DNA from 3 places in the Halomonas sp. hl-4 genome. Region 1 is predicted to be linked to each of the others. Evidence: predicted binding sites of a transcription regulator. Region 1 holds the regulator's gene; each other region holds the start of a gene.
What was found. Region 1 encodes LexA, which represses DNA repair genes until DNA is damaged. Its sites were predicted from a motif close to TACTGTNTANNTANACAGTA; they were not measured.
Positions count from the first base shown of each region.

Region 2: the regulator LexA is predicted to act here: its motif matches at 3,082-3,101, upstream of CPH17_RS19230 (LexA family protein).
Region 3: the regulator LexA is predicted to act here: its motif matches at 6,791-6,810, upstream of CPH17_RS08350 (LexA family protein).

Region 1 covers NZ_LT907845.1:779,200-789,129, reverse strand. Annotated here, with positions in the region: gene ung (uracil-DNA glycosylase) at 1-519, shown strand, start outside; gene upp (uracil phosphoribosyltransferase) at 611-1,240, shown strand; gene CPH17_RS03875 (uracil-xanthine permease family protein) at 1,322-2,569, shown strand; gene mobB (molybdopterin-guanine dinucleotide biosynthesis protein B) at 2,597-3,160, shown strand; gene moaC (cyclic pyranopterin monophosphate synthase MoaC) at 3,165-3,971, shown strand; gene moaE (molybdopterin synthase catalytic subunit MoaE) at 3,973-4,425, shown strand; gene CPH17_RS03855 (ribonuclease J) at 4,462-6,057, opposite strand; gene purU (formyltetrahydrofolate deformylase) at 6,320-7,174, shown strand; gene lexA (transcriptional repressor LexA) at 7,177-7,839, opposite strand; gene CPH17_RS03840 (TetR/AcrR family transcriptional regulator) at 8,096-8,773, shown strand; gene CPH17_RS03835 (L,D-transpeptidase) at 8,751-9,275, shown strand; gene nagZ (beta-N-acetylhexosaminidase) at 9,333-9,930, shown strand, end outside.
Region 2 covers NZ_LT907845.1:4,111,382-4,121,311, reverse strand. Annotated here, with positions in the region: gene prmB (50S ribosomal protein L3 N(5)-glutamine methyltransferase) at 1-120, opposite strand, end outside; gene CPH17_RS19245 (Smr/MutS family protein) at 282-851, shown strand; gene CPH17_RS19240 (patatin-like phospholipase family protein) at 866-1,891, opposite strand; gene CPH17_RS19235 (alpha/beta fold hydrolase) at 1,888-2,799, opposite strand; gene CPH17_RS19230 (LexA family protein) at 3,124-3,567, shown strand; gene CPH17_RS19225 (Y-family DNA polymerase) at 3,578-4,936, shown strand; gene CPH17_RS19220 (sodium-dependent transporter) at 4,889-6,361, opposite strand; gene CPH17_RS19215 (YbfB/YjiJ family MFS transporter) at 6,446-7,669, opposite strand; gene CPH17_RS19210 (AtuA-related protein) at 7,824-8,177, opposite strand; gene CPH17_RS19205 (acyclic terpene utilization AtuA family protein) at 8,164-9,570, opposite strand; gene CPH17_RS19200 (TRAP transporter permease) at 9,567-9,930, opposite strand, start outside.
Region 3 covers NZ_LT907845.1:1,736,903-1,746,832, reverse strand. Annotated here, with positions in the region: gene CPH17_RS08400 (aspartate kinase) at 1-27, shown strand, start outside; gene csrA (carbon storage regulator CsrA) at 221-409, shown strand; tRNA gene CPH17_RS08390 (tRNA-Ser) at 531-623, shown strand; tRNA gene CPH17_RS08385 (tRNA-Arg) at 641-717, shown strand; tRNA gene CPH17_RS08380 (tRNA-Arg) at 776-852, shown strand; gene CPH17_RS08375 (tRNA dihydrouridine synthase) at 971-1,921, opposite strand; gene CPH17_RS08370 (OadG family protein) at 2,094-2,351, shown strand; gene oadA (sodium-extruding oxaloacetate decarboxylase subunit alpha) at 2,443-4,254, shown strand; gene CPH17_RS08360 (sodium ion-translocating decarboxylase subunit beta) at 4,265-5,587, shown strand; gene CPH17_RS08355 (IMPACT family protein) at 5,676-6,299, opposite strand; gene CPH17_RS08350 (LexA family protein) at 6,314-6,688, opposite strand; gene ccmA (cytochrome c biogenesis heme-transporting ATPase CcmA) at 6,935-7,555, shown strand; gene ccmB (heme exporter protein CcmB) at 7,603-8,301, shown strand; gene CPH17_RS08335 (heme ABC transporter permease) at 8,315-9,055, shown strand; gene ccmD (heme exporter protein CcmD) at 9,055-9,267, shown strand; gene ccmE (cytochrome c maturation protein CcmE) at 9,251-9,739, shown strand; gene CPH17_RS08320 (heme lyase CcmF/NrfE family subunit) at 9,789-9,930, shown strand, end outside.

The sequences.
Region 1 (9,930 bases):
AATGACGTAAAGGTGGTGATATTAGGTCAGGATCCTTACCACGGACCCAACCAAGCACACGGGCTATGTTTTTCGGTACAGGCGGGGGTGGCGGTGCCTCCTTCGTTGCTGAATATCTATAAAGAACTGGCCAGCGATGTAGGTGCCGAACCTGTTAGCCATGGGCATTTGGAAGCCTGGGCGAAGCAAGGAGTGTTGCTGCTAAACACGTCGTTAACGGTTGAGAGGGGCAATGCTGCGTCTCACCGAGGGAAAGGCTGGGAACCTTTCACGGATAGGGCGATTGAGACGGTGAGCGCGCATGCGCTGCCTAGTGTATTCCTGCTCTGGGGCAGTCACGCCCGCCAGAAGAAAACGCTGATTGATACACAGCGTCATTTGGTATTGGAAGCGCCGCATCCCTCCCCGTTATCTGCCCATCGGGGTTTTTTTGGAACCCGCCATTTTTCACAGGCGAATCGCTTTTTGGTCGAGCATGGGCGCGCTCCCGTTGAGTGGCAATTACCCGCCACCCCTTAACCTGGCGGCGGCTTACGGGTAGAATGCTGCCCAATTTTGCAAGTCTGCGACCAGCCGCGTTGCCTATCACCCCCTGCAGTGAGGACGTCCCATGAGTGTCTATTCCATTAATCATCCGCTTGTTCAGCATAAACTGGGACTGATGCGTGAAGTTGATATAAGCACCAAGAGCTTTCGGGAATTGGCAGGTGAAGTGGCTAAGCTTTTAACCTACGAAGCAACCAAGGACCTTGAGCTCGAAGATCACACTATTGAGGGATGGAATGGTGAACCTATTGCTACGAGGCGGCTAAAGGGTAAAAAAGTCACGGTTGTGCCGATCCTTCGTGCTGGGTTGGGTATGCTTGAGGGTGTCACTGATCTAATTCCCAGTGCGCGTGTCAGTGTCGTTGGGCTTTATCGTGACGAAGAGACGCTGCAGCCTGTTCCGTATTTTGCCAAATTTACCAATGACATCGAAGAGCGCATGGCAATCGTAATTGACCCCATGCTGGCGACCGGGGGGTCAATGGTGGCCACCTTGGATATGCTGCGTGAGCGCGGCTGCGAGCACATGAAGGTGATTGTATTGGTGGCGGCGCCAGAAGGTATCAAGCGTGTGCAAGAGGCGTATCCGGGCATAGACATTTACACAGCCGCGGTGGATGAGCGGCTGGATGAGAACGGCTATATCGTCCCAGGCTTAGGCGATGCTGGCGATAAAATCTTCGGTACAAGATAAGCCTTTCATGTTAACCGGCCCCTGGCGTCTTACGTTAGGGGCATTTTTTTGCCCTAGCATAAATCTGAGAGGAGCCGCGTGATGAAAGATGCCCCAAGCCAGCCTGAATCTTGGCCTAGAGTGTTGCTAACCGGGGCCCAAATGCTATTTGTGGCATTTGGCGCCTTGGTCTTAGTGCCACTGTTGACGGGGCTTGATCCGAGTGTGGCGTTGTTCACCGCCGGGGTCGGTACGTTGGTGTTTCATACGGTAACCGGCTTAACGGTACCGGTCTTTCTTGCCTCTTCGTTTGCCTTTATTGCACCGATTCAAGGGTCGATAGCTAACTTTGGTGTCTCGGCAACGCTCGGTGGTTTGATGGTGGCAGGGTTGGTATACGTGGCCATTTCGGCGGCGATCCGCGTGAAGGGAACCGAGTGGCTGCATCGCCTATTACCACCCGTCGTAGTAGGCCCGGTGATTATGGTTATTGGCCTGGCGTTGGCTCCAGTGGCGGTTGATATGGCCACCGGCGAAACCAGCGATCACATCGGTTATGGTGCGGCGCTGTTTTTATCCATGGTAAGTCTACTGGTTACCTTGGTCTTGGCTGTATTTAGCCGTGGATTGCTGCGTTTGATCCCTATTATGGGCGGCATAATAGTTGGCTATTGCCTGGCGCTGTTAATGGGCCTGGTCGACTTTACGCCGGTGCGTGAGGCTAACTGGTTGGCCATCCCTGCGTTTACTGCGCCAAGTTTTCACTGGGCGGCCATTCTGTTTATGATTCCTGTCGCGATTGCCCCAGCGGTGGAGCATATTGGTGATATGGTGGCTATTGGTTCGGTAACTCGGCGTAACTACCTGGAGAAGCCGGGGCTGCATCGTACGCTGTTAGGCGATGGTTTAGCGACCACGGTGGCCGCGCTATTTGGCGGCCCGCCCAATACTACATATTCAGAAGTAACGGGGGCGGTGACGCTAACCCGGGCGTTTAACCCTCGCTATATGGTGGTCGCGGCGGTACTGGCCGTTGCGCTGGCCTTTATTGCCAAGTTGGGGGCGCTTCTGCAAACCATCCCCGGGCCTGTAATGGGGGGGATTATGACGCTACTGTTCGGTTCTATCGCGGTCATCGGGATGAATACGTTGGTGCGTGCCGGGCATTCATTAACCGCCCCGCGTAATCTGGTCGTTGTCTCGTTGATTCTTGTTTTTGGTATTGGCGGCATGCAGGTGGGCGGTGGCCAGTTTACGCTGCAAGGCGTTAGCCTGGCGGCGCTGGTCGGTATTGCGTTGAACTGGATACTGCCAGCCGAGGAAAAAGCTGACGCTGGCGATGCTCACTAACCCTTGTCTATTTGGAGCAGCTCGCTTATGCAGTTGAATTCATCGCTAGCTTTTCCCGTGTTGGGGATTGCTGCCTGGAGTGGGACGGGGAAGACGACGCTGCTCGAGCAGTTGTTACCGCGGCTTCGGGCCGAGGGCATTAAGGTGGCGGTGATTAAGCATGCTCACCATCGCTTTGATGTCGACCAACCCGGGAAAGATAGCTATAAGCTACGCAGTGCCGGGGCGACACCTATTCTGGTCGCATCAAACCAACGCCTAGCGTTGATGCAGGAAACCCCAGGCGGTGAAGAGCCGGATTTAAATCAGCTACTGGCGATGATGGCTGTACACTCACCTGATCTGGTGCTGGTGGAAGGCTTTAAAGCATGGCCCTTGGCCAAGCTGGTGCTTTATCGTAATGGCATTGGGGACGCAGATATTCTACTAGGCCCAGGCGTTGAAGCCGTCGCGCTTGATGGGCCGTCGCCGGTCGCCTTGCCCGCTGCAAGGAGGCAGCTAGCGCTTAATGATACGGACGCCATTGCAAGTTGGATAATCGAATGGATGGCGGGCCAACGGCTCAATGATGTTTCACGCACTGATAGGTGACACCATGCAGTTAACTCATCTCAATAGCCGCGGCGAAGCCCGTATGGTAGACGTTTCAGATAAACAAGAGACGCGCCGCGAGGCGGTTGCATCTGGGCGCATTGTGATGCTTCCTGCCACCCTGACGCAGCTAAGTGAAGGCTCTTTACCTAAAGGTGATGTACTGGCAACTGCACGTATTGCGGGGATTCAGGCGGCAAAACGTACCCATGAGCTGATCCCGCTTTGTCACTCGTTGGCGCTTTCTAAAGTGGCCATTGAGTTTGATGTGGATCCCGCAGAAAGCTGTGTCCATGTTACCGCGAGTTGTCGATTAAATGGGCGTACCGGGGTCGAGATGGAAGCACTGACAGCAGTCTCGGTGGCCTGTTTAACGCTTTACGATATGTGTAAAGCGGTAGATAAAAGCATGCGTATTGACGCGGTACAGCTTGATAGCAAACGCGGCGGTCAGCGGGGAGAGTATCAGCGCGAGACCACGCCTGAAGCGCCGCCGCCGATTGTCACAGGCCAAGGCACCGCCGGTGAAGTCAGCTTGGGAGATCGTTGTCATTCGCCTTGCGTACTGGTCAAGTTTCTTGCCGAGCTGCGTGAGCAACTGGGTGAAAACGAACGGGTGGTGACTTTTGACCAACTGCCCAGTCGCGATATTGCGGGGCTGAAAGCCGCTTTAGCGGCTCAGGACGAACGCTTTCAACTATTGCAGGACCAACGCACGCTTTGTGCGATCAACCAGGTCATGGCCAACGATGGCGCGCGAATTACCGACGATGACGAGGTGGCTTTTTTCCCACCCGTTACAGGGGGCTAAGATGGATATTAGCATCCGCGTTCAAGCGGCGCCTTTTGATATGGCCTATGGTTATGATGCCTGCATCGCCGGACGCACGGATATAGGAGGGGTTGTTAGCTTCACTGGGCTGGTACGTGACTTTAACGAAACCCCTGACGTTACGGGGCTGACCCTGGAGCACTATCCAGGAATGACCGAGGCCACCCTCCAGCGTATTGCTGAGCAGGCGGGGCAGCGCTGGTCACTCAACGCCGTTACGATTATTCACCGAGTGGGGCATATGCGTCCGGGTGATGCCATTGTTAGAGTGCTAGTGGCAAGCGCGCATCGCCGGGAAGCCTTTGAGGCCTGTGATTTCATTATGGACTGGTTAAAAACCCAAGCGCCTTTTTGGAAAAAAGAACACGGCCTTCAGGGTGATTACTGGGTTAAAGAGCGCCGTTCAGATATCGACGATGCCGCCCGCTGGTAATTTCGCAGGCCGACAGAACGGCGAAGTAGCGTTGTCTTAATCGTCAACGATGGGAGCAGGCAGTTCGCTGGCCATAATCTGCAGGTGAACATCAGGTAAATGCTGTAGCCGCTCGGCTAACCAGGCGATTAAACGCGGCTGGAGGCCAAGTCTCAGGTCCGCTAACGTATCAGCGTGCAGTTCGGCAAGCTGGTCATCCAACCATTCGCTGAAGCTGTCTTCGTCCAGCGCATTGGCGCTTGTGTTATCCAGCATTAGGCGTCCAATGCGCGCCCAGCCGGTAGTCGTAGCGGTAACTGGCAGCGCTAAATAAAGGCTGCCCCGGCGCGGGTGGGCGCTACTGTCGCTTTCCAGCCCAGGGTGGGGGACAACACTGTTCTGACTGACGATGCATGGTGGTTGCGGGTAGTGCTGCTCGTGATGCAGCCCCTCTTGATCAAAGCGAATCATGTCGCCATTGACGGGTGCTAGCGGTGCATTAATACCAAGAGTCGCCGCTAGCTGTTGATGGGCCTGTTGATGTTGGCTTTCCCCGTGGACAGGCAGCAGGTGTCTTGGCATTAACCACTCATAAAAGCGAGTCATTTCCTCCTGTGCCGGGTGCCCCGTCGCGTGTAGTTCGGGGTGGCTGAATTCATCGAAGAGCCGAACGCCAAGTTGTTGCAAACGCTTTTTTAGCTGCTCAATGGGTCGCTCATTCCCGGGAATCGCTTTCGCGGAAAAAATCACGTTGTCGCCTGGCTGTAAATCAACGTGAGGGTGACGGCCCTGAGCAAGCCGTTGAAGCGCAGCACGCGGCTCGCCTTGGCTGCCTGTGGCAATGACGACGACTTCATCGGGGGGGAGGTAACCGAGGTCGTGGGCGGGCACTAACGTCGGAAAATCGTCCAAATAGCCGAGACCGCGGGCGACGCCTACCATGCGTTCCATTGAGCGTCCCATCAAACTAACACGCCGTCCGCACTGATAAGCTGCGCGCCCAATTGCCAACACGCGGGCTAAATTACTGGCGAAGCAGGAAACAATCACTCTGCCTTCGCAGGCGGCGAGCGTTGCGGCAAGTGCTCGGGCGACATCACCTTCGCTGCCCGAGTGGCCTGGCATCGGAGCGTTAGTGGAATCGCCTATCACCAAGTCAACTGGCGCGAGTGCCTTGAACTGTGCTTGATTGATCGGCTCACCGATGATCGGCTCGGGATCAAGCTTCCAGTCCCCGCTATGCAGCACGCGGTAGAGACCTGCCATGACGATCAACGCGCAGCTCTCGGGTATTGAGTGAGGAACCGCCAGATAGCGAAGGATGAAAGGGCCGCTTTGCAAGGCCTCACCGGGCTCGACTACATGGATGGCGGCGCTGCTGAGTTGATGCTCGGCAAATTTGAGACGCAATAAGCCTGCCGCCAGGGGCGTGGCATAAATGGGGCATTGCCAGTGAGGCCAGAGCCAGGCAACTGCGCCAATATGGTCTTCATGCCCGTGGGTGATATACAGCGCTTTAGGCGCGATGCCCAATGCTTTCGGCGTCGCCAGGTTGGGGACTTGGAGCGGAGCGTTGGGTAAATCCTGACGAATCATCATGCCGCAATCCACGGCGATCCAGTGATCCTCGTAGCCATATAGCGTCAGATTCATGCCAATCTCCCCACAACCGCCTAACGGCAAGATGCGCAATGGGGGGCGACGACGGGGACGAATATGAGCGCGCGGTGGATGCATCAGAGTAATAAAGCCTAAAAAATAATTCCTCAACTATACGGTAAGCGGCGGTCGGCTAACAATCATCGCCGTGACAGTCGATGATTGCGGGCGTCGCATTGGGTACACTAGACGTTTGTTGAATGCCCATGGACGGCCATGACAATAGCCGCGTGGTAAACCGTTAAGAGTAATGACTATGTCGCATTTTTATCGTTTAGTGGTGTCCTGCCCAGACCAGGTGGGAATTGTGGCGGAAGTATCGAGTTTTATTGCCGCGCAAGGCGGGTCTATTACTGAGGCTAGTCAGCATTCTGATCTGCAAACCGGGCGTTTTTTTATGCGCTACGAAATATTAGCGGATTCATTGGGTATGTCGGCGGAAGCGTTACGTTCGGCCTTTGAACCTGTGGCTGCGCAGTTTGATATGCAGTGGGCGTTGGTCGATACCCAGAAGCGTCGGCGGGTCGTGTTGATGGTATCGCGAGAATCACATTGTTTGGTTGATTTACTCTACCGCTGGCAGGTAGGTGAGCTTGATTGCGATATTGTTGGCGTGATATCGAATCATGATGATATGCGGTCGTTAACCGAGTGGTACGGTATTCCCTATCACCATGTTCCCGTGGATCCCAAGGATAAACCAGCGGCCTTTGGGCAAGTGCAAGCGCATATTGACCAAGCGCGAGCAGACTGCGTGGTGTTGGCCCGCTATATGCAAATTCTGCCGCCAGCGTTGTGCCAGCGCTATGCGGGGCAGGTGATCAATATCCACCACAGCTTTCTGCCCTCATTTGCCGGTGCCAAGCCGTATCACCAAGCCTATGAGCGCGGTGTAAAGCTAATAGGCGCAACTTGCCATTACGTTACCCAAGAGCTGGATGCGGGACCTATCATTGAGCAAGACATCCACCGGGTCAGTCACTGTCATACACCGACGGCTCTGGTGCGCTTTGGGCGTGACGTGGAAAAAGCCGTGCTAGCACGAGGTCTTCGTTGGCACTTGGAAGACCGCGTGCTGGTGCACGGTAATAAAACCATCGTGTTTAGCTAGCGTTAGCCAAGCGCTTGGCCATTGCCACCGCGGATAACGCCGACGCCCACACCTTCGATTTCGAGTGGCTGGCTACGTAGGTCGATCTCGATCGGGGCAAAGTCGGTGTTTTCCGCGATTAAAGTGACGTGATGGCCTTCGCGTTTAAAACGCTTAACGGTCACTTCATCTTCCAGGCGGGCAACGACAATTTGCCCATCCCGAATGTGCTGGGTACGGTGTACAGCGAGCAGGTCGCCTTCCAGAATGCCGATGTTTTGCATTGAAAGCCCGCGCACACGTAACAAATAGTCCGCTTTGGGCGTGAAGTAGTCGGCGGGTAAGGGGCAGTAGCGGTCAATGTGCTCGGCGGCCAGGATAGGACTGCCTGCCGCGACTTCGCCAATAATAGGTAAACCCGTCGCCTGATCCGTTGCTGATGGTTGGGTATCAAGCGTCTCCTGGGGCTCCTGGTTGGGTAAGCGGATACCGCGGGATGTGTTGCGGATGATGCGTATGACGCCCTTGCGCTCAAGTGCCCGCAAATGCTCTTCTGCCGCATTGGGCGAGCGAAACCCTAGCGCTTTGGCGATTTCGGCCCGGGTAGGCGGATAGCCAAGCTCGGCCATGGTTTTGACAATAAAGTCGAAGACATTTTGTTGACGAACAGTTAACGGCCGCGACATACCAGCCTCCAATTGAATAAGTGGGCAAGACAGCGTCTGTTTACCTTTTGGCTATGTGGTTAAGTATACAGTATGTTTCCCTGTCCAGTATATCTTTGAGTTAGTCTGGCTAACAACCTGATGTATAAGGAGATGCGGTTGCGCTACAGGTGCGTCTTTTATCGCCAGGTAAACGTTGAGAGCTATCTAGCGATAACGTAGTATCCTAGTTTGTTTAAAACAGCCGTTTTTATGGACCGTTTTTATGGAGAGCAGCATGGCTCAATCGGATACGGTGACGCGCATTCTAGATACTGCGGAAGTGCTCTTTGCAGAGCGTGGTTTTGCCGAGACGTCCTTACGCAATATTACCAGTAAGGCGCGAGTCAACTTGGCCGCGGTGAATTATCACTTTGGCTCTAAAAAAGCGCTTATTCAGGCGGTATTCGCGCGTTATCTGGATCCGTTTTCGCAGCGTTTTCATAGTGCTCTAGACGATCTTGAAGCTCGCTATGAAGGGCGCGATATTCCCCTTGAGGTGCTGCTCGAAACCATGGCGACAACCGTGCTGACGGTGCCCGCTGAGCGCAATAGCCTAAAAGTCTTTATGCGTTTGCTTGGCCTTGCGTACAGCCAAGCCCAGGGCCATTTGCGCCGCTACATTCAGCAAGAATACGGGGATGTCTTTAGCCGATTCACTGATTTAGTGCGCCGCGCCACTCCTGATTTGCCGGACGCCGAGCGCTTTTGGCGGCTACACTTTATGTTAGGTACCGTCATCTTTACGCTTTCGGGACTGGATGCGCTGCGCGATATTGCTGAAAAGGATTACCACCAGCACGTCACGGTGCGCGACTTGGTTCGCCGCCTTCGACCGGTGGTGGTGGCGGCAATGAACGCGCCGCTACCTGACGAGAAAGACATTGAGAATCATGCAGACACCGTCGCTCATTGAGTTGCCTCCCCGCCAGGCGTTATGGCTCGAAATTGCCATTCAGGCACAGCAGTTACGTGCCTGGCAAGGCGATGTATGTCGCTATGAGTGTAATATTTCCACCGGGCGTGCCGGCGTTGGGTGTCAAGACGGGAGTGGGAAAACGCCTATTGGCTGGCACTATATTCGCGCCGCGATTGGCGGTAATGCCCCGGAAAACGCCGTGTTTAAAGGCCGTCGCTGGACGGGGGAAGTGTTTAACACTGAGATGGCTGCTGAGTTCCCTGAGCGAGATTGGATTCTGACGCGCATTCTATGGCTATGTGGACTTGAATCGGGGTTAAACCGTGGCGGCCTGGTGGATTCGCAGCGTCGTTATATTTATCTGCACGGTACGCCGCCGGATCAACCAATGGGCCAGCCAGCCTCGCATGGTTGTGTGCGTTTGCGTAATGACGACCTCCTTTGGCTCTTTGAACAGGCCCCACCCGGAACGCCTGTCTGGCTTCACGACAGGCATTGATCGTTGGATTCACGCTAATCATCGTCTAGTATTGGCGCTTTTTTTGGACATCCCGCTATGACACATCCATTAGGCTCGGTCATGTTGGACCTTGAGGGGACCACGTTGACCGCTGCAGACCGGCAGTTGCTGAAAACGCCCGCGGTGGGAGGCGTCATCCTATTTTCGCGCAATGTCGAAGACGCCTATCAGGTACGTCGATTGTGTGGCGAGTTGCGCAAGTTACGGCCTGATTTGTTGTTGGCAGTGGACCAGGAGGGCGGTCGCGTTCAGCGCATCAAGGAAGGATTGACGCGCCTGCCGCCGATGGCGCGTCTCGGTGAGTATTATCAGCAGGATCGCGCGGCGGCGCTTGCCTTTACCCAGGATGTTGGGTGGCTACTGGGCATGGAGATGGCCGCCTGCGGCTTGGATATTAGTTTTGCCCCCGTGCTGGACGTTGACAGCGGATTGTCCAGCATGATTGGTGATCGCAGCTTTGGCCCTGAGCCCGAGCAAGTCAGCGAATTGGGCGGGGCGTTAGTGGCGGGGCTTCATGACGCCGGTATGGCGGCGGTTGGCAAGCATTTCCCAGGGCATGGCGGCGTGGCGGCGGATTCGCATCTTGCGCTGCCGATTGACGATCGCTCGTTTGAAGCCCTGAAACAACACGATC
Region 2 (9,930 bases), 910 kb from region 1:
ATAGAACTCACTGGATACCCAGCGCAGGTAGTCGCGTAGGGTAAAAAGCTCGCTCACCAGCGCCGTATCCGGCAGGGAGAGAGAAGAATGTGAAGTCTCGGCGTTGAGATGCGTGGTCACATCGGCTCCTGGTCAACATAGGTCTCCATCCCTCTGCGACAGAGGACATGGCATGGCGAAAGAAAAGATTGTACCTTTGACGCCGCCCGGTTCACAGCAACGCGCATCCCGCTATACTGTGCGCTTACATTCGCATTGCCTATTTGCCATTTGAGCCTGTCATGACAAGACGCCGCTACCTGCCCGACGACGACGATATAAGTGCTTTTCGCCAAGCGCTGCAAGCCGCGGGCGTGCGCCGTATTGCCACCAACCAAGCCGATCCAGGTAAGCCTAAACGCAACGATGATGCCCAGCAGGCGCGGCGGCAGGCGGCGGTGGAAAGCAACACGTTCGCTACCAGCGGTCGCACCTCCGATGGCCGGGTCGAGGCGGTCCGCCCCTCCGAGTATCTGGAGTTCAGCGTCGCGGATTTACCCTGGCGTACCTTCAGCCAACTTAAGCGCGGCCAGACGGCGTGGCAAGCGGGCCTGGATTTACATGGCTACACCCTGGAAGAAGCCCGCGCCGAACTGGAAAGCTTTCTGCATGATGCGGCTGCTCAGGGGCTACGCTGCGTGCTCGTCGTGCACGGCAAAGCATGGGGCACCACATCAGATTTTCCGGTGCTGAAAAGCCACACGAATGCCTGGCTGCGTGAGTGGCCCGGCGTCCTGGCCTTCTGCTCCGCCACCGCGCTCGATGGCGGAACAGGTGCGGTATACATCCTGCTGCGTAAACGCGGCCAATAGCGCTTTTTCTATCCTTATTCGGCGGCATCCGAAGCAATACCGGGCATGCGCCGCTCCAGCGCCTCATCAGCCAAATGACGCCCCAGCCGAATCAGGTCCTTGGCACGGTAAAACTCGTAGGTACTACACACCGTCTTGGGAACTTCAATCAGTACATCCGGCGGATAACCAGCAATTTTGTACTTGGCCAGCGCCGCCTGGGTAATATCGAACGATTCGAGGATCATATCCAACTTGCCCCATTCGCGCTTGCCGCGCATTTCCGGCGTTTCGTCACTGGTTCCCTGCTCGTCGGCACTATTCCCCAGGCCATCCCACAAACGTTTCGTCGCCTCACGCACGTCGCTCATCCAGCCACCGATGTTGTTATCGCGGTCGCGTTCAAGTGCGGTACGGCTATCATTTTGTGTCTCTTCAACGGGCAATAGCGCTTCTAAGCTAACCGGCTGGGGGCTATGGGCGGTGACGTTAACCGCGACCACGAAATCCGCCTCGTGGGCGGCCAGTGTCGGCATAATGGGCAGCGGGTTTAGCAAACCGCCATCGACTAATACCTGCTCACCTATATGCACAGGGGTAATTACGCCGGGCACGGCGATAGAAGCTCGAATGGCGCGCAGCAGCGAACCATTTTGAAACCATACTTCACGCTGGCGCACCAAGTCAGTGGCCACAGTGGTCACCGGAATCGGTAGGTCTTCAATCAATGTATCACCCACCAGCCCCTCTAGCTTGCTCATGACCTTGCTGGCACGCATAGCCCCCATTGGGCTCCACGTTACATCGACCAGCTTAAGCACATCCAGATAGTCCAGGTTACACACCCATTCGCGATATTCAGGCAGTTTACCCGAGGCGTAAATGCCAGCAATCAACGCGCCCATGGAACACCCGGCAATGGAGATGATCTCAAAACCCCGTGCTTCCAGCGCTTCGATCACGCCAATATGGGCGTACCCCCGGGCACCGCCGCTGCCCAGCACTAGCGCTACCTTATTGCCGCTCTGACCATTACCGTTTTCTGCATACGGTTCGTTCATTGCTTTCTTCCTACTGCTGTTTCCGGCACCTTAGTCTCATACTGCGCAATCACCTTGGCAACACCATGCACCGCCTGCGGCTCAAGATGTAGGTGGTGACCGCCTGGTAGGACATGGCGAGTTAAGTTGGGCACCGCTTGGCGGGCTTTTTCAGCCCAATCTCGCTCGCCTAAAATGCCTGTCTCTCCCTCTATCAATAGCACTGGCGCCTGAATGCCCGCCAGTAGCGCTAACACCTGCGAAGGCGTGAAGCGTACCAATGACGGCTTTAGCAAACGACTGTCGGTGCGCATCTGCACGTGACCGTCGGCCGTTACGTCAGCATTGCGCTCCACCAACGGGGTCGCCGTGACCGTGTCCAATGGCGTCACGCCACCAGCCACACGAGCGGCCACCGCAGTGGCTAAATCGGGATAACGCGGGGCTTGAGACAGCGGCCGCCGGTGAGCCAGCAGCCCTTTACGCAGTTGGCTTGCTGTATCGCTTGCGGGCGTATTCAGGGCACCCAAGCCATCGAGCAACGTCAACCGCTCAAGGCGCTCCGGCAAGGCAGCGGCTAATAGGCAAGCCACCGCCGCCCCCATGGAATGGGCGAGCAAAGTGGCACGCTCAACAGCCAGATCTTCCATGGCATCCAATACGTCGTGGCCGTAGTCCCAAAGCGCATAATCATTGCCCGTGGGGGCGTGGGCTGAGTCGCCATGGCCGCGAAAATCGATAGCCACAATGCGGATATCCAGGGTTTCTACCAGCAACGGTGCTAAACGAGAAAAACTCGCCGCATTATCCAGCCAGCCATGCAGCGCTAGCCATGTGGGCGCATCATCACGCCCCCAGCATAGGGCGGCCAAGCGGCCCTCAGCGAGGGAGAGCGGTCTGGGATAAAGCGGCGTAGTGGCGTGGGGCATATATTCACACATCCTAAACAAGCCAACCTTAGTAGGCGGCGAGATGACGGCATAAAGCACAAACGGTACCATGCCAAACGCAGGTTTCCGTGAAAAAATTACCCGTACTTGCTGATGTTTACCTTTTACTTTTCATGAGGCTTTTATGAAACCCCAACGTGATACCCGAACGCGCAACTGGGTCTTTTTTATCGCCGTGACCAGCGCCATCGTGGTGGGCCTTTGGCTTTCGAGATAACCCTGCACTTAGCCCGCTCTTGCAATTTTATCCTCACGGCCAAATACTGTATATAAATACATATTTTGCCAATGAGGACGCCGACCATGACGCAGCCGCTATCGCCTATTGCGCCAGCCGTGCCGTTAACGCCTCAGCCGCTGCCTCATCCCTCGCTATACGGTCGTGCGGGGTTTAGCGGCTTTCCCTCCCCCGCACAGGATTACGAACCGCGCACTCTGGACCTCAACGTGCGCCTGATCAAAAACCCCACCCATACGTTTTATCTGTCAGCGACCGGCGACAGCATGGAAGGCTGGGGGATTTTCGACAACGATCTGTTGGTGGTGGACCGCAGTCTCTCACCCCGTCTGGGTCATATTGTGGTGGCCATGTTAGACGAAGAGGTACTCATCAAGCGCTACGCGTTATATCGCGGCACGCCGCATCTGTGCTCGGCTCACCCCCAGTATCCGCCGCTGCCACTGGAGGGCCGCGACTGTCAGATATGGGGTGTTGTGCGGGCAGTCATTCACGAATACCTGCGATGATGTGACGGTCATGATCGGTCTTGTTGACGCCAACAATTTTTACGTTAGCTGCGAACGCGTCTTTCAGCCCCACCTGGAAGGCAGGCCCGTTGGTGTGATGTCCAACAACGACGGCTGTGTAATCGCTCGCTCGGCGGAAATGAAAGCGCTGGACATCCCCATGGGCACCCCCGCGTTTAAGTTGGAGGGGTTACGCCAGCGCGGCGAGATTCATTTATTGTCGTCCAACTATGAACTGTATGGCGACATGTCGGCACGGCTGGCCCAGCTGCTGCGCGATGCCTGCCCGGACATCGCCCCCTACTCCATCGATGAAATGTTTATTTACTTGGAGGGGATGAGCGAGCATCAGAGCCAAACCCTGGGCGAGCGCTTGCGACAGCGTATTCACCGCTGCCTTGGATTGCCGGTATGTATCGGGCTGGCCCCGACCCACACCCTGGCAAAACTCGCCAATCACGCCGCCAAAAAACAGCCGCATTATCAAGGGGTCTGCCTGCTGGTCGGCCACGGCGCCGCTACTACCGAGCTGCTTAAGCAAACGCCGGTTAGCGAGGTATGGGGGGTGGGCAGACGGCTTGCCGAACGGCTTGCTATTAGTGGTATTCACAGCGCCTGGGATTTACGCGAGTGCGATAAAAAACAGCTACGCAAACGCTTTTCCGTGGTGCTGGCGCGCACCGCCCTTGAGCTGCGTGGCACGCCCTGTCTGGACATGAACGCAGTGGATCAACCACGCCAGCGCATCATGACGTCGCGCTCGTTTGGGCAACCCACTGGCGTAAAAAATCAGGTGCACGATGCGCTGCGACGCCATGCCCAGCGTAGTGCCGAAAAACTCCGCCAGCAGCACAGCCTGGCGCGCTCGGTGATGCTGTTCCTGAAAACCAACCGCCATCGTCGTGACCAGCCGCAGTATTTTCCCCATACCCTGGTCGCGTTGCCAACCCCTAGCGACGACACACGCGTTATTCTCAACGCCGTCCGCCAGGGCCTTGAGCAGATATACCGTCCAGGCTATCGATTTATGAAAGCCGGCGTGATGCTGCTCGACCTCGTCGATGCCCAACAGCACCAGCTATCATTGCTGAACGCTCCGGCCCACCACCATCCATTGCTAATGGCCACGGTGGACGCGATCAATCAGCGCATGGGGCAAGGCACGATTCGCTTTGGCATGACCGATGACGATGCCCCCTGGCAGCTACGCTGTGCCCACCGCTCCAATCGCTTTACCACGCATTGGGATGAGTTGATGGAAGCCGGCACGCATCCCGGCGCCATTGCCGAGGCCAGGGCAAAGCGGCAACAACCGAATCAGTCACAGCGCTCGGCGAGCTTGCAACGCAGGGCGCAGCCGCGGACTTAGAGCTTCACCCAGCGCCACCATGGCGACCAGAATGGCCAGCAACCACGGCCACTGCGCGGCAAACGACACCTGATAAATCCCCAATGCATCGATAAAAATCACCACAATGCCGAGCGGGCTAACGTAACGCACCATGGACAGCCACAGCGCATAGGGCAACGGCGCCAGCCAAAGCTCATCGCGGAACGTCTCGCTCTTCAGCACAAAGCCTGCCAGCACGACCATGCCCAAACCGCCCAGCGGCATCATCAGGCGCGAGGTCAGGTAGTCGAGCCAATCGAAAACGGTTTTACCGGCCAGCGTCCAGTCGGCGCCCAGATTGAATGACAGCATCGCCAAAGTACTGATCAGCCACAGTACAATACCCGTGCTCCACGAGGCGGTGCGCCGCGAAATGCCTTTGTTATCGCACAGCCAGGACACCGTCGCCTCGACCATCGAAATCGCCGAGGTGAGCGCGGCCATCGACAGCATGAGGAAGAACAGGGTACCGAACAGCGTGCCCAGCGGCATCGCCTGAAAGGCCAGCGGCAGGCTCATGAAGATGAGCCCCGGCCCTTCGGCGGGATTCATGCCGTTGGCAAAGATCACTGGGAAGATCGCAAGCCCGGCCATCAATGCGACCACCGTGTCGGCTATCGCGACACTCAGCGTGGTGCGGGCGATCGAAGTGCCTTTGGGCAGGTAGCTGCCGTAAGTAAGAATCGCCCCGGACGCCAGCGACAGGGTGAAAAACGCATGCCCCAGCGCCGCCAGCATGCCCTCGCTGGAGAGACTGCCCGCATCGAAGGACAACAGGAAGCTGAACGCCTGAGCAAAACCGCCCGAGAAAACCCCGAAGGCGATCAGCAGCGCGAGCATCAGCACCAGCCCCGGCATCATCCAACTGACGCTCTTTTCGATGCCTTCCTGCACGCCCTTGCCGACAATCAGCATGGTCAAAAGCGTCACCAGGGTGCTCCAGAAGCCAAGGTTCCAGGGATTGGCATTGTTGGCCTCGAATACCGCGGCCATATCGTCCACGCTGCTACCCGCTAACCCTCCGGTGAGCATTTTCCACAGGTAGGCAAACGACCAGCCTGCCACGACCACGTAAAACGACAGGATCATGAAGCCGCAGAGCATCGCCATCCAGCCGATCAATGACCACGCCGACGAACGGCCGGATTCCCTGACCACCCGGCGAATGGCGTCCACCGGGCTGCCCAGGCCGCGCCGTCCAAAGGCAATTTCAGTCATCATCACCGGCACGCCCACCGCCAGAATACAGGCGAGGTAGACCAGCACGAAGGCGCCGCCGCCAAACTCTCCGGTGATATAGGGAAACTTCCAGATATTGCCCAACCCAACGGCCGAGCCCGTGGCGGCCAGCATAAAGCCCCAGCGGCCAAGCCATTGGATACGAGGTTGCTCAGAAGACGCCATGACCTGCTACCCTGTTGGAAAAAAGCGCATATCCTAGAGGATTTTGGCGCGAATGCCCAAAAAATCCTGACACGCTCTCGCCGGTTACGTGGCGTAAACCGCCGCTTTGGCATCGGCATCGAGACGTTGAGCGGTCTGGTCGACGCGCCGCAGCCAGGCGAGCAACAGCGCCCCCAGGGCCACAAAGCCACCGGCCAGCCAGAGGCCGACGCTATAGCGGCCGGTCGCCTCAGCCAGCATGCCGGTAAGCGCCGGGGCGATGATCTGCGCGCTACCGTAGGCCAGGGTCATTTTACCCATCAGCCGTGCGGGGCTTGCGGGATACAACCGCCCCGCCATGGTCAGCACCAGACTGACACAGCCAAGGAAGGTGCCACCGTAAAGCACCGCGCTGAATAACACGGCGGCCAGGCTCGTGGTCACCGCCGGCAGGACGATGCCGATGACCTGCAGCCCCATGGCCACAATCAACGCACTCAAATAGCCGATCCGACGCGCGACCAGATCCCAGAGCATCACCGCTGGGGCTGCCGCCAGCCCCACCAGCGCAAAGGTCCAGTTCCCGGCACCGGCCAGCAGCGGCTCCCGCTCCACAATCGTGACGATAAAGGTGGCGCTGATTACATAGCCATAGCCGGCGCAAAAATAGGCCGCAAGCATCCAGCGCATGAAGGTCCGGGTGGGCGGCGTGGCAGCGGCTTCGCTCCCGGAGGCACCGGGCACGGCGGGCGTTGGTCGCGGCAGCCAGCGCCAGGCAGGCACCAACAGCCCCACCGCAAGCACGCTGAATCCCCACCACTGCGCCTGCCAGTTCATCGACAGCGCCAGCATCGCCTCCACCGCCACGGCGGCGAGCACAATACCCAGGCCCAACCCGGCAAAATGAATGCCCAGTTCAACGCGCTGGTGGTGCTGAATCAGCCAGTGCATGATCAGCCCCGACGCCAGCAGCATCGCGCCGCTGCTTGAAAAACCCGCCAAAAAGCGCAGCCCCGCCCACAACCAGAAATGCTCGGTCAATGCCATGCCGGCCGTGGTCAGCACAGCGAGCACCAGACACAGCCGATACAGGGTATCTTTAACATGGATGCTTCGCACGGTCGCTGCTAGCAGAGCGCCGAGCATATAACCGGCATAGTTCAGCGCCGCCAGCCAGCCGCCATCGGCGTCGCCTATCCAGCTCTGCTGCTGCATGACCGGCAGTAGCGGCGTATAGGCAAAACGCGCCACCCCGATACACAGCAACTGACTGAATACGCCCGCCAGCAACACCTTAAAGCGCTGCGAGCCTAGCGAAGCGATGGTCATCGGCCTGCTCCTTGAACACCGTTATTTATCGTTATATTCATTAGCACGCATGCATTAGCAAACATACATTAAAGAACATGCATTAAAGAACATAGTACGGCGTTCTGGACAGCACGTCATGGCCACCTAGGTCGAGGGTGTGTGATAGGTTGAACTAGAGAGTAACCTCCAGGCTCAGCAGCAAAAATGACAGCGTTTTGCCGTGCCCATCTAAATTAAGCGCGCCGTTGACACCGCCCTGCAGCACGTCATCAATGACAAAGTTCATGCCAGCCAAGCTAGGCAAGAGGTAACGTCGTACCCGACTGGCACCACGGTGGGCAAACAGAGCTAGTACTCGCTCCTCTGTCACTTGCTCCAGTAAGGCGGTATAGTGATCTGGGTCATAGGCAAACAGCGCCACATTAAGGCGTTCCCCCTTGTCCCCTGCTCGGGCGTGGGCAAGTTGGTGCAGAGTGACCGAGGATTGCGAGTGCCCCTTGGCTTGGGAGTATTCAGCTTGCAACATAGCGGTCGCTCCCAGTAGTACCTATTACATTTGTTTCAAATATGCTGGCATGGGCATGAATATCGCTACGCTTGACTAAATAGGAAGCGGTAAATACTCGGCGCTGAAACTGGCGCCGCACGCCACCACCGCCCGCAGGTCCGGCGCAGTAAAGCGCCAATAACTCTTGAGTCGCACGCGCCACCCAGCGCCGTTCGCCATGTTCAGCCGCTAGTCGCAACCGGTAATCACCGCTCGTGGAAGGCAATGCGCTACGTTGCAGTTCACCGCTGTCGCTATCAAATACGCTAGCGAGTCCAATAATATCCAGGCGAGTACGCAGTTCAGCAGGCGCACGAAACACCAACCGCTCCCGAAGCACCTGCGCGGCAAGCTGCGCTCGCGCTAGCGCGTTTGGACCTGCATAGGAAATCTCCGCCTCCCCCTGCCAGCCGCCTTCGTAGCACACCGTTGTCTTCAGCCGCTCAGGGGCTGGCTTGCCACGAATGCCCGTTACCGCAACACGGTTTTCCCCCAGTTGGCAAACCTCAACCTGGGAGAGATCCACCGTGACATCCGGTGTCAGATAATTAGCGGGGTCGTGAACCTCATAGAGAAGTTGTTCTTTCACCGTTCGATCAGTGACGCAGCCACCTGAACCACTAGGCTTAGTAATAATCAAGCTGCCATCCTGCTCTACTTCGATAATCGGATAGCCCACCGTGGCGAGCCCTTCCACGTCTTTAAAGCCTGGATCGGCAAAATAGCCGCCGCTCACCTGTGCGCCACACTCGGCTAAGTGGCCCGCCATCATGCCGCAGGCCAAGCGATCCCAATCGTCCCAACGCCAATCAAAGTGATGCATTAAGGGAGCTAAAAACAGCGCAGGATCAGCAACCCGCCCGGTAACCACCACATCCGCTTGCATGGCTAATGCATCGGCCAAGGCCTTTGCGCCTAGATAAACGTTAGCTGAAATCAAGGCGTCATCACCGGGTATATCAAGGCGCTCAGCTTCCCAGCGCTGTAAATCCAGCGCATGAAGCTGCTGACGAATATCGTCACCATGTACCTGAGCAATACGAATATCACCCCGGCCAAGCTGAATGGCCAAATCAGTAATCACCTGACAAGCGCCGCTAGGGTTCGCCGCGCCAAAGTTGCCTAGAATTTTAATCTTGTGATCCAGGCAGTCGCGTAGCACCGGCGCCAGCAGTTCATCTAGTAGCGGCTCAAAACCGCTTTCCGGATCGTCGCGCATGGCTCGATGAGCCGCCGCTAGCGTACGTTCACCCAAGGTTTCAAACACTAAGGCGGAGGGTTGCTGGCGCTTGATTAATTCGGCAACTACCGCGACGGCAGCATCGGTACGATCACCAGAAAAGCCTGCGCCGCTGCCTAATAAAAAACTCATAGGTGCGTCTCCTTGGCCTGAAGAATGTGACGGTCACTGGAGACAGGCGCAGGCTCATTATCCAGCAGTGCACGCCGACGAATGAAAAGACCCACGATTAACGCAAGCGCAGCGAACGTAGAAAGCCAGCCAGGTGTGAGCGCAAGGCCAATGACGGCTACCAGCGCTACGACATCAACCAACCGTTTACCCGTCATGGCCACCCGGGACATGAGGGCGGCAAACGCAATCACAAACACCACACCCTGACAACTGGCTAGCGCAATCTCCCAACCAGAGCCAAACCCTGCCAGCGCTGGGTAAATCAGCAGCAAGAAAGGAATCACATAGATAGCTGCTGCTAGGCGTACCGATTCAATA
Region 3 (9,930 bases), 960 kb from region 1:
GATAAATCAGATATCGAATCTGAATAACATTGTCGCCTTAAACCTTCTACGCTGAAGGGTACTTGCTGCCGTGTGGTGGTGAGCTTTCTTTCAACGGGAGGTTGAGGTGTCATGGAGCCGGTGCCATTGGTGGTAGAAGGTGCCATGCCGCATAATGGCATGGTGCCGCTTCCGGCGGACACATCCCGTTGTATAAAAACGTCTGAGAAGGAGATCAGCCATGCTCATCCTAACCCGCCGTGTCGGCGAAACCCTGATGATAGGGGATGAAATCACCGTCACCGTACTAGGTGTGAAAGGTAACCAAGTTCGTATTGGCGTTAATGCGCCAAAAGACGTGGCGGTTCACCGCGAAGAGATCTATCAGCGCATTCAGCGCGAACGAAGCGGTGAAAGTGAAGCGGAATGAGCGCTGGTTGGCGACGAAATAAAGTCGCGTCATGCGCGTAAGGTAAGGTCGGCGCGAAAAAAAACCGAGCAGGGCTGGACAACTTTCCGCCAAATCGGTAATATTCGCGCCGTGCCGTTAAGGAGAGGTGGCCGAGTGGCTGAAGGCGCTCCCCTGCTAAGGGAGTATAGGGTTTATAGCCCTATCGAGGGTTCGAATCCCTCTCTCTCCGCCAGCCGCACACTAAGGTAAGCGCCCGTAGCTCAGCTGGATAGAGTATCTGACTACGAATCAGAGGGTCGGAGGTTCGAATCCTCCCGGGCGCGCCACCTTTTTAGATGTTGTTTTGACGTCTTAATGACATAGCAAACGTGGAATAGCATCCACGCGCCCGTAGCTCAGCTGGATAGAGTATCTGACTACGAATCAGAGGGTCGGAGGTTCGAATCCTCCCGGGCGCGCCAGAATTTCAAACCCGTCCTTTTACAAGGGCGGGTTTTCTGTTTCTTGTCGGACTCAAGTGGCTCGCGCTTGGGTCTGACGATTGTGTTTAGCGCCCCGCTTAACGGTAGGGCGCTTTTTTTATGCGGTTTCGGCAATCTTGGCTGGCACCACAAGGTTTTCAAGCAGGGTGTCCAGGTCGGTAATCCGCTTGACGCGCTGAAAGTGACGGTTGGCCTCCGCATTGCCCTGTCGCATTTGCGCAAGCCACTGCTTGACCAGCGAAACCACAACGCGTTGCGGCAGTTGCTGGCGTTGGCGGTGTGCATATTGCTTGAGAACGCTGGCGCGCATTGACCAGGTGGTGTCGGCCAGGCGCTCACCGGTGTTCTGCCAGTGTCGTATCCTAGGCGCCAGCCAGGGATCGGCCAGCGCGCTGCGTCCCAGCATTACATCACGGCAGCCTGAGAGCGTGCGTGCTTTCCAGTAATCTTCCAGGGTCCAGATATCGCCGTTTGCCACCACTGGCAGCGATACGCGGTGGCGAATTTTGGCGATCCATTCCCAGTGGGCGGGAGGACGATAGCCTTCGTCGCGGGTGCGGCCGTGAACCACCAGTCGCGCCGCGCCACCTGCCTCGGTGGCCTGGGCACAGGCGACGGCCAGGCGTCGGTCGGAAAACCCAAGGCGAATTTTGGCGGTTACGGGAATTTCGCCGGCAAGCGCGTCTGCGACCGCTTTAACGGCCTGGTAGACGCGCTCGGGTTGCCTTAGAAGCGATGCACCACCGTCGTGGCGGTTGACGAGTTTGGCAGGGCAGCCAAAATTAAGATCAATACTGCGCGCGCCGAGCGACAGTGCTTGCTGAGCATTGGCAGCAAGTGCCACAGGGTCTGCCCCCAGCAGTTGCAAGTGCACGGGGATACCGCTGGGTGTGGCAACGAGGGTGTGGGCGAGTTCAGGGCAATGTTTATAAAACACGCGCGGGGGTAGGCGAGCGTCGACAACGCGTACAAACTCGGTCACTGTCCAATCAAACCCAGACGTGACGGTCAGCAGTTCGCGTGTGACGGCATCGATCACGCCCTCCATAGGGGCTAGTCCGATTTCGCCTTTATGTAGTAAATTAACAACCATGACTTAAACCATCGCGACATTGCAATATTCAGAGGGTGTGGCAGGTTAGTGTATTCCCAGCACTGCGCCAAGCGTCAATAAGCAGTGGCGTTGATGGTGTTATTGGCTACCAGACAGGAGATGCCATATGCAGGACCTGGAACTATTACAGGAAGGCCTTGGCCTGATGGCACTGGGCATGGGGTTTGTATTTGTTTTTCTTGGTATTTTAGTGTTTTCGCTGACGCTTATGTCGGGCGTCATCAGGCGTTTCCAGCCTGCCCCTGCGCCGGTTATATCTAATGGTAATACTAAGCCGCCGTCGCAATCGACTGCCAAAGACGATGAAACCCTCGCCGTGATCAGTGCTGCAGTGCACCGTTATCGTACCAAAATACGTCGTTAACTTCCCTGTTTGCCGGGGGTGATTCGCGCAAACTGGACATTTTTTTGTTATTTTTACTACAAATAAACATTCCTTGACTACGAGCCAAGCCATGAAAGAAACCAAGCGCCCACTAGGCATTACCGATGTTGTCCTGCGTGATGCCCATCAATCGTTGTTCGCTACCCGGCTGCGGCTGGCGGACATGCTGCCGATTGCCGAAAAGCTGGATCAAGTCGGCTACTGGTCTTTGGAAACCTGGGGCGGTGCGACGTATGACGCCTGCATTCGCTATCTGGGCGAAGATCCCTGGGAGCGTATCCGCGCCCTCAAAGAAGCTATGCCCAATACCCCTCAGGCGATGCTGCTGCGCGGCCAGAATCTGCTGGGTTACCGGCATTATGCTGACGACGTGGTCTACAAGTTCGTCGAGCGTGCCAAAACCAACGGTGTCGATGTATTTCGTGTGTTTGATGCGATGAACGACCCGCGCAACCTGGAGCGCGCCATCAAGGCGGTGCGCCAAGTGGGCGGCCATGCGCAAGGCACCATTTCTTACACAGTGAGTCCGGTACATACCCTGGATAGCTGGATCGATCTCGCCAAGACCATTGCGTCCATGGGCGCGGATTCGCTGGCTATCAAGGATATGGCGGGGCTGCTAACGCCTTACACCGCGTTTGAACTGGTCTCGCGTCTCAAGAAAGAACTGTCGATTCCCGTGCATCTGCATTGCCATGCCACCACCGGGCTTTCCACCTCGACGATTCTTAAAGCGGTCGAAGCGGGCATCGACAACGTCGATACCGCGATTTCGTCGATGTCGATGACCTACGGCCACAGCCCCACTGAATCGGTGGTGGCGATGCTCAAGGACACCGACCGCGATACCGGGTTGGACCTTGAACTGCTGGAAGACATTGCCAGCTACTTCCGCGGCGTGCGCAAGAAATACGCGGCGTTTGAAGGCTCGCTGCGCGGTATCGATTCGCGCATTCTGATCGCCCAGGTGCCTGGCGGCATGCTGACCAACATGGAAGGCCAGCTCAAGGAGCAGGGCGCCGGCGATAAGCTGGACGACGTCTTGACCGAGATCCCCCGCGTGCGCGAAGACCTCGGCTTTATCCCGCTGGTCACGCCCACCTCGCAGATTGTCGGTACCCAAGCCGTCATGAACGTGATGATGGGCGAGCGCTACAAGTCGATCTCCAAGGAAGTCCAGGCGCTGCTCAAAGGCGAATACGGCGCCGCGCCAGCACCGTTTAACCGCGAGTTGCAGCAACGCGTGCTGGAAGGTGGCGAGCCGATCACCTGCCGTCCGGCGGACAACCTCTCGCCGGAAATGGACAGGCTCGCCGGTGAGCTGAAAGACCATGCCAAAGCCGATGGCATCCGCCTGGCTGACGGCGAGCAGCAAGTGGACGACGTGCTGACCTACGCGCTGTTCCCGCAGATTGGTCTTAAATTCCTTAAGAACCGTGACAATCCTGGCGCCTTTGAGCCCGAGCCCCAGGCGGCCGAGGCGGAAAGCGCCAAGGTGCCTGCCAAAGCGGAAAGCAAACCGCCCGTGGCAAGCAGTGGCCCGGAAACCTATACCGTCAAACTCAACGGTAAAGCATTTGTCGTCGAAGTGTCCGAAGGCGGCGACATCAGCGACGTGCAGGAGCAAACCGCCGCGGGAGCAGCGCCCAAAGAAGAAGCGCCGGCACCGAGCGGTGAGGCGATTACCGCGCCTTTGGCCGGCAATATCTTCAAGGTCAATGTGCGCCCGGGTGATAGCGTGGCCGAGGGCGACGTGGTGATTATCCTTGAAGCGATGAAAATGGAAACCGAAGTGCGCGCCAGCAGTGCCGGGACCGTTTCGGCCGTGAGCGTCAGTGAGGGCGACAGCGTTGCCGTCGGCGATACGCTGATCGAACTCTAAGGACTCCCACATGGATAAACTAATTACCTTATGGGAAGGCTCCGGGCTTTATAACCTTGAGCTTGGCCAAGTCGTGATGGTCGCAGTGGGGCTGTTGCTGCTCTACCTCGCCATCTACAAGAAGTTTGAGCCACTGTTGCTGGTGCCAATCGGCTTTGGCGGCATTCTCGCCAACATTCCTGAGGCAGGGTTGGCGCTATCGGCGCTTGACCAGGCGATCGAGGTCGGCCGGCCCGCACTGTTGGAGCAGTTGGCCTCGGCGCTTGGCGGCAGCCTGGATAGCCAGGCGAGCGTCGACAGCTGGCGCACGTCGATTCAGCAGATGATAGCTGACGAGGCCTCGGTGGAGCAGATTGCCACAGCGGAAACCGTGGCCAAAGGCTCGGGTTATGGCGACGGCCTGCTGTACGTGTTCTACAACGTGGCCATTACCTCCGGCATTGCCCCGCTGATCATCTTCATGGGCGTCGGCGCGATGACCGACTTTGGCCCGCTGCTGGCCAACCCGCGCACGCTGTTCCTGGGCGCCGCCGCGCAGTTCGGCATTTTTGCCACGCTATTCGGCGCCGTGCTGCTGTCGTCGATGGGGTGGATGGACTTCTCGCTCAACCAGGCCGCTGCCATCGGTATTATCGGCGGCGCGGATGGCCCTACCTCAATCTACGTTGCGAGCATGCTGGCGCCTGAACTGCTGGGTGCGATTGCCGTGGCCGCTTACGCCTACATGGCGCTGGTGCCGTTGATCCAGCCGCCGATCATGCGCCTTCTGACATCGAGGAAAGAGCGCGAAATCACCATGACGCAGCTGCGCCCGGTGTCGAAGCTCGAGAAGATCGTCTTTCCGCTGCTGCTGTTGATCCTGGTGGCGCTGTTTCTGCCCGATGCGGCGCCGCTGTTGGGGATGTTCTGCTTTGGTAACCTGATGCGCGAATGTGGCGTGGTCGAGCGGCTAAGCGACACGGCGCAAAACGCGCTGATAAATACCGTGACGATCGTGCTGGGCCTTGCCGTGGGCTCCAAGCTCATGGCTGAAAGCTTCCTGTCGCTTGAAACGCTCGGCATCATGGCGCTGGGGATCGTGGCCTTCGGGATCGGCACCTCGGCCGGGGTGTTGATGGCCAAGCTAATGAACCTGGTGAGTAAAATGCCGATCAACCCGCTGATTGGTGCGGCGGGGGTCTCGGCGGTGCCGATGGCGGCACGCGTGGCCAACAAGGTGGGGCTCGAGTCCAACCCGCATAACTTCCTGCTGATGCACGCCATGGGTCCCAATGTGGCCGGGGTGATCGGCTCGGCGGTGGCTGCGGGTGTGATGATCAAGTACTTAGGTTAACCAGTGCTGGGGCTGACCAGTGCTGGGCTAAAACGCCTCGATAGCCACGCAATCGGCCGCCCCTGAAGAGGGGCGGCCGTTTTTTTGCTTATAGTGAGATCGTCTGCGCGCTAAGGGACTGCTTGAGGCGGCTTTCCAGCGGGCTAAGATCAAGTGCGTGGTCACTGGGCCAGCCGATCGTCAGCGCGACACCATTCCCATCATAGTCGGCATTAACCACTGGGATGGCCTGTTCGTCACACCACGCGCGGGCTAACGACTCGTCGGCAAAGGCAAAACGGACCAGGTAGTGATTTCGCTCGACGATTTCCTGTGTGGGAAGCGAGGCCAGGGCATGATTCACTGCCTGGGAGTAGGCGCGCGCCAGTCCACCCGTGCCTAGTTTGGTACCGCCAAAGTAGCGAATGACGACACTACCGATTTCACCCAGTTGACTACCTTGAAGCGCTTGGTACATGGGGCGGCCCGCGGTACCGCCGGGCTCACCGTCATCGGAGAAGCCAATGCGTTGCTGCTCGCCCGGGGCGGCCGCGATATAAGCCAGGCAGTGGTGACTAGCGCTGGGGTGGGCCTGTTTGGCCGCCGTTGTCAGAGCATTGACGGCGTCAAGGTCAGGGGTGTGGGCGACCCAGGCGATAAAGCGGCTTTTTTCAATCTCAATCTCGTTAATGTGCCAAGTGCCTGGAGGTAGTTGGGGGACGCGATAGCGCATGTATATCCCGGCGTTTAGTGTGTCACGGGATGATGCTCAATTCCCATGAACATGCCAAGTACCTGAATATCACGATTATGCAAAAACACTTCGGGGTGCTGCGCGTCGTCGAGCAACAGGCGCACACCCGCTCGGCTGATGGATAGCTGTTTGAGGGCAAGCGTTTGCTGATTGATTTCAGCAATAACGGTTTCGTCCTGGCTGTCATGCTGATAGCGACGAATGACGATAACATCGCCATCAAACAGGTTGCAGTCTGACATGCGGTTGCCTCGCACCTTTAATGTGTAGGTGTTGCGGCGTGTCATCCGCGCGGTCGATGGCGGAATGGTATAAGGGCGGGGCGTTGGGCGAATCGTCGGCAATGAGGCGTTCATCGACATGTTCATGGCTTTCTCCAAATCAGCGCCCTATCCCTAGGCAAGCTATCGGTAGACACAATACGTTTATAGGTTATACATGTTTTTTCATACAGTGTTTGGTCAGTATAAACCTGTTTTTGCATACAGTGCCAGAAATAATTGTCGAGATGTTTGACGACCTTGGTCGCATGCGTAATGCAGCCGCGGTCGACTAGCGATGGAATGGCTTTAGGTGTAGAGTTCGAGCCAAAATAAACTTACGTGGGGTGACGCTTGACGCTGTGTTTGCAAGGCCGTCAGCTAGGCTGTGAGCGCGATGATCGCTGGCTTTTTCAAGGGCTGGATATTGACGTCAAACACGGTGACATATGGCATGTGGCTGGCCCCAATGGCAGTGGCAAAACCACGCTATTAAAAATGCTGTCCGGGCAGTTCAATGAGTTTTCCGGGTCACTCCACTGGCAGGGTCAGCCGCTTAAACAAGTACGCGAGCACTTTGCCGCCAACTTGCTTTACCTTGGTCACTCGCTTGGTGTAAGCATGGCGCTAACGCCGCTGGAAAACTTAGCCTGGTACCAGGCGTTGCATGGTGAGCGCGGCAGCGAGGCGCAGCGTGAAGCGGCCTTGTCGGCGATGGGGCTGGATGGCATGGAAGATGTCCCCGCCGGGCATTTATCAGCAGGCCAGCAGCGTCGTGTGGCCCTGGCACGGTTAAGCCTCACGCCGCGAGCCCTGTGGGTACTGGATGAGCCGTTTACGGCCATTGACCATGATGGTGTCGAGACCCTGGAAGCGCAGTTGGTAGCGCACGCTAAGGCTGGGGGAGCCGTGGTGATAACGACCCACCACGTACTTAAAATTGCCCACCCGCTATGTCATATTTCGTTGGGGTAAAGGAGCCTGTATTGCCGCCTTTAGAAACCACGCAGCGTGTTGCGGTACTGACCGAGCCAGTCGCTAAGCATCACCTCCGCATAGCGCTTAGCGCCACTTTGATGCGTGACCTTAACCGCATGTGGCGACGCCGGGGGGATGTTCTGAACCCGTTGGTATTCTATGCCTTGGCCGTTAGCTTATTTCCAATAGGTATTTCCCCCGAGGCGGAGCTGCTGGCCGTCATGGCGCCTGGGCTTTTATGGGTCACGGCGCTGCTCGCCACATTGCTGTCGTTGGATAGCCTTTTCCGTAGCGACTTCGACGACGGCAGCCTGGAGCAAATGATGCTTGCTCCTCAGCCGTTGGCGGCGTTAAGCGTTGCCAAAGTTGCTGCCCATTGGCTATTGAGTGGTTTGCCTTTGGCCCTCGTGTCGCCCCTACTGGGCATCATGCTAGCGCTGCCATTGCATGGCATTGGGGTGTTGATGGTGTCGTTAGCGTTGGGGAGTGCCAGCTTGAGCCTTATTGGGGGCATTGGCGCGGCGTTAACCGTCGGTTTGCCCCGAGGTAGCGTGCTACTCTCGCTACTGGTATTGCCGCTGTATATTCCGGTGCTGATTTTTGGGACGGGGGCGGTTCAAGCCGCCATTTTGGGCGACGCCGTGTTGCCCCACTTGGCGATGCTTGGCGCGTTACTGGCCGCGGCGCTGATGTTTGCTCCCTGGGCCATCGCCGCGTCGTTGCGTATCAGTATAAACGGGTAGGGATGGGCACTATATGTGGGGCTTGATACATAAGTTGGGTTCGCCAAAATGGTTTTACTACCGTAGTGCAGCGCTGCAGCCATGGTGCTGGGGTGTGGCAGCGTTACTGTTGCTGACGGGCACCCTATGGGGGCTTGTTTTCGCCCCCGCTGACTACCAACAGGGCAACAGCTTCCGCATCATTTATGTCCATGTGCCGGCCGCTTTTTTAGCCCAGTCGGTCTTTGTTGCCATGGCGGTGGCAGGGCTTATCTACATGGTCTGGAAAATTAAGATCGCCGATATGGCGGCGGCTGCCATGGCGCCATTAGGCGCCGTGATGACCTTTGTGGCGTTATTCTCCGGTGCCGTCTGGGGTGTGCCGACCTGGGGAACATGGTGGATGTGGGACGCCCGATTAACCTCCATGTTGATCCTGCTGTTTCTGTATATTGGGGTGATCGCCCTGCGCGGCGCCTTTACCCGTCGGGATAGCGCGGCCCAGGCGGCATCGGTGCTGACGATGGTCGGCGTGATTAATATTCCTATCATCAAATATTCCGTGGATTGGTGGTACACCCTGCACCAGCCCGCTTCGTTTACGCTGACTTCCAAGCCTTCAATGCCGCTTGAAATGTGGCTACCGTTGCTGATCATGGTGCTAGGCTTTTACTGCTTCTTTATTGCTCTTACGCTTACCCGGACACGCAGTGAAATATTGCGCCGCGAAGCCAACACCCGATGGGTTCAGACGCTTTTTGAGGGGGCTAACTGATGGTATTTGCCTCGCTGGCTGACTGGGCATCCATGGGCGGGCATGGCCTTTACGTGTGGTCTGCCTGGGGAGTGACGGCCGTGTTTATGCTGGGGTTGATGCTCTACGCTCGCGTTGAGCGCCAACGATTGCTGAAACACCTTAAGCGGCAGGCGCGCCGACGCTCAACGACCACGCAGCAAAGAGGCTATTGCGATGACCCCAAGGCGTAAGCGCAAGCTTTATGTAATTCTCACCTTGGTCAGCCTGGCCGCACTGGTCATCGGGTTGACGCTATATGCCCTGCGCGCCAACATTAATTTGTTTTTTAGCCCCGTGCAGATTGCCCAGGGCGAGGCCCCAATGGGGCGCTCAATACGCGCGGGGGGCATGGTGAAAGTTGACTCGGTGTCCCGCGATGACGATAGCTTGAGCGTCGCGTTCACTGTCACCGACTATGTGGACGACTTGCACGTTGATTACCAGGGCATCCTGCCCGACCTGTTTCGCGAGGGGCAGGGCGTCGTGGTAGTGGGCGAGTTGCAAGACGATGGTCGTTTTCGTGCCGAGGACGTACTCGCCCGTCACGACGAGAATTATATGCCGCCCGAGGTTGCCAAAGCGCTGGAAGATGCTGGCTACTCGCCCGCCGATTTTCAGGCCAAAGCCGCGGAGATGGATCAGCAGCGCGAGGACGATTCGTGAAACCACCTCAGCCCGTCGCCGCTGGGTTTAGCATTCAGCCGGAGTATCTATGCTGACCCGGATACTGCCCGAAATTGGTCATTTTGCCTTGATTATCGCACTGCTAATGGCGGTCGTGCAGGCGCTGCTGCCATTGGCGGGGGCGGCGACGCGTCGCCCTCTGTGGATGGCGTACGGTCAGCCGATGGCCA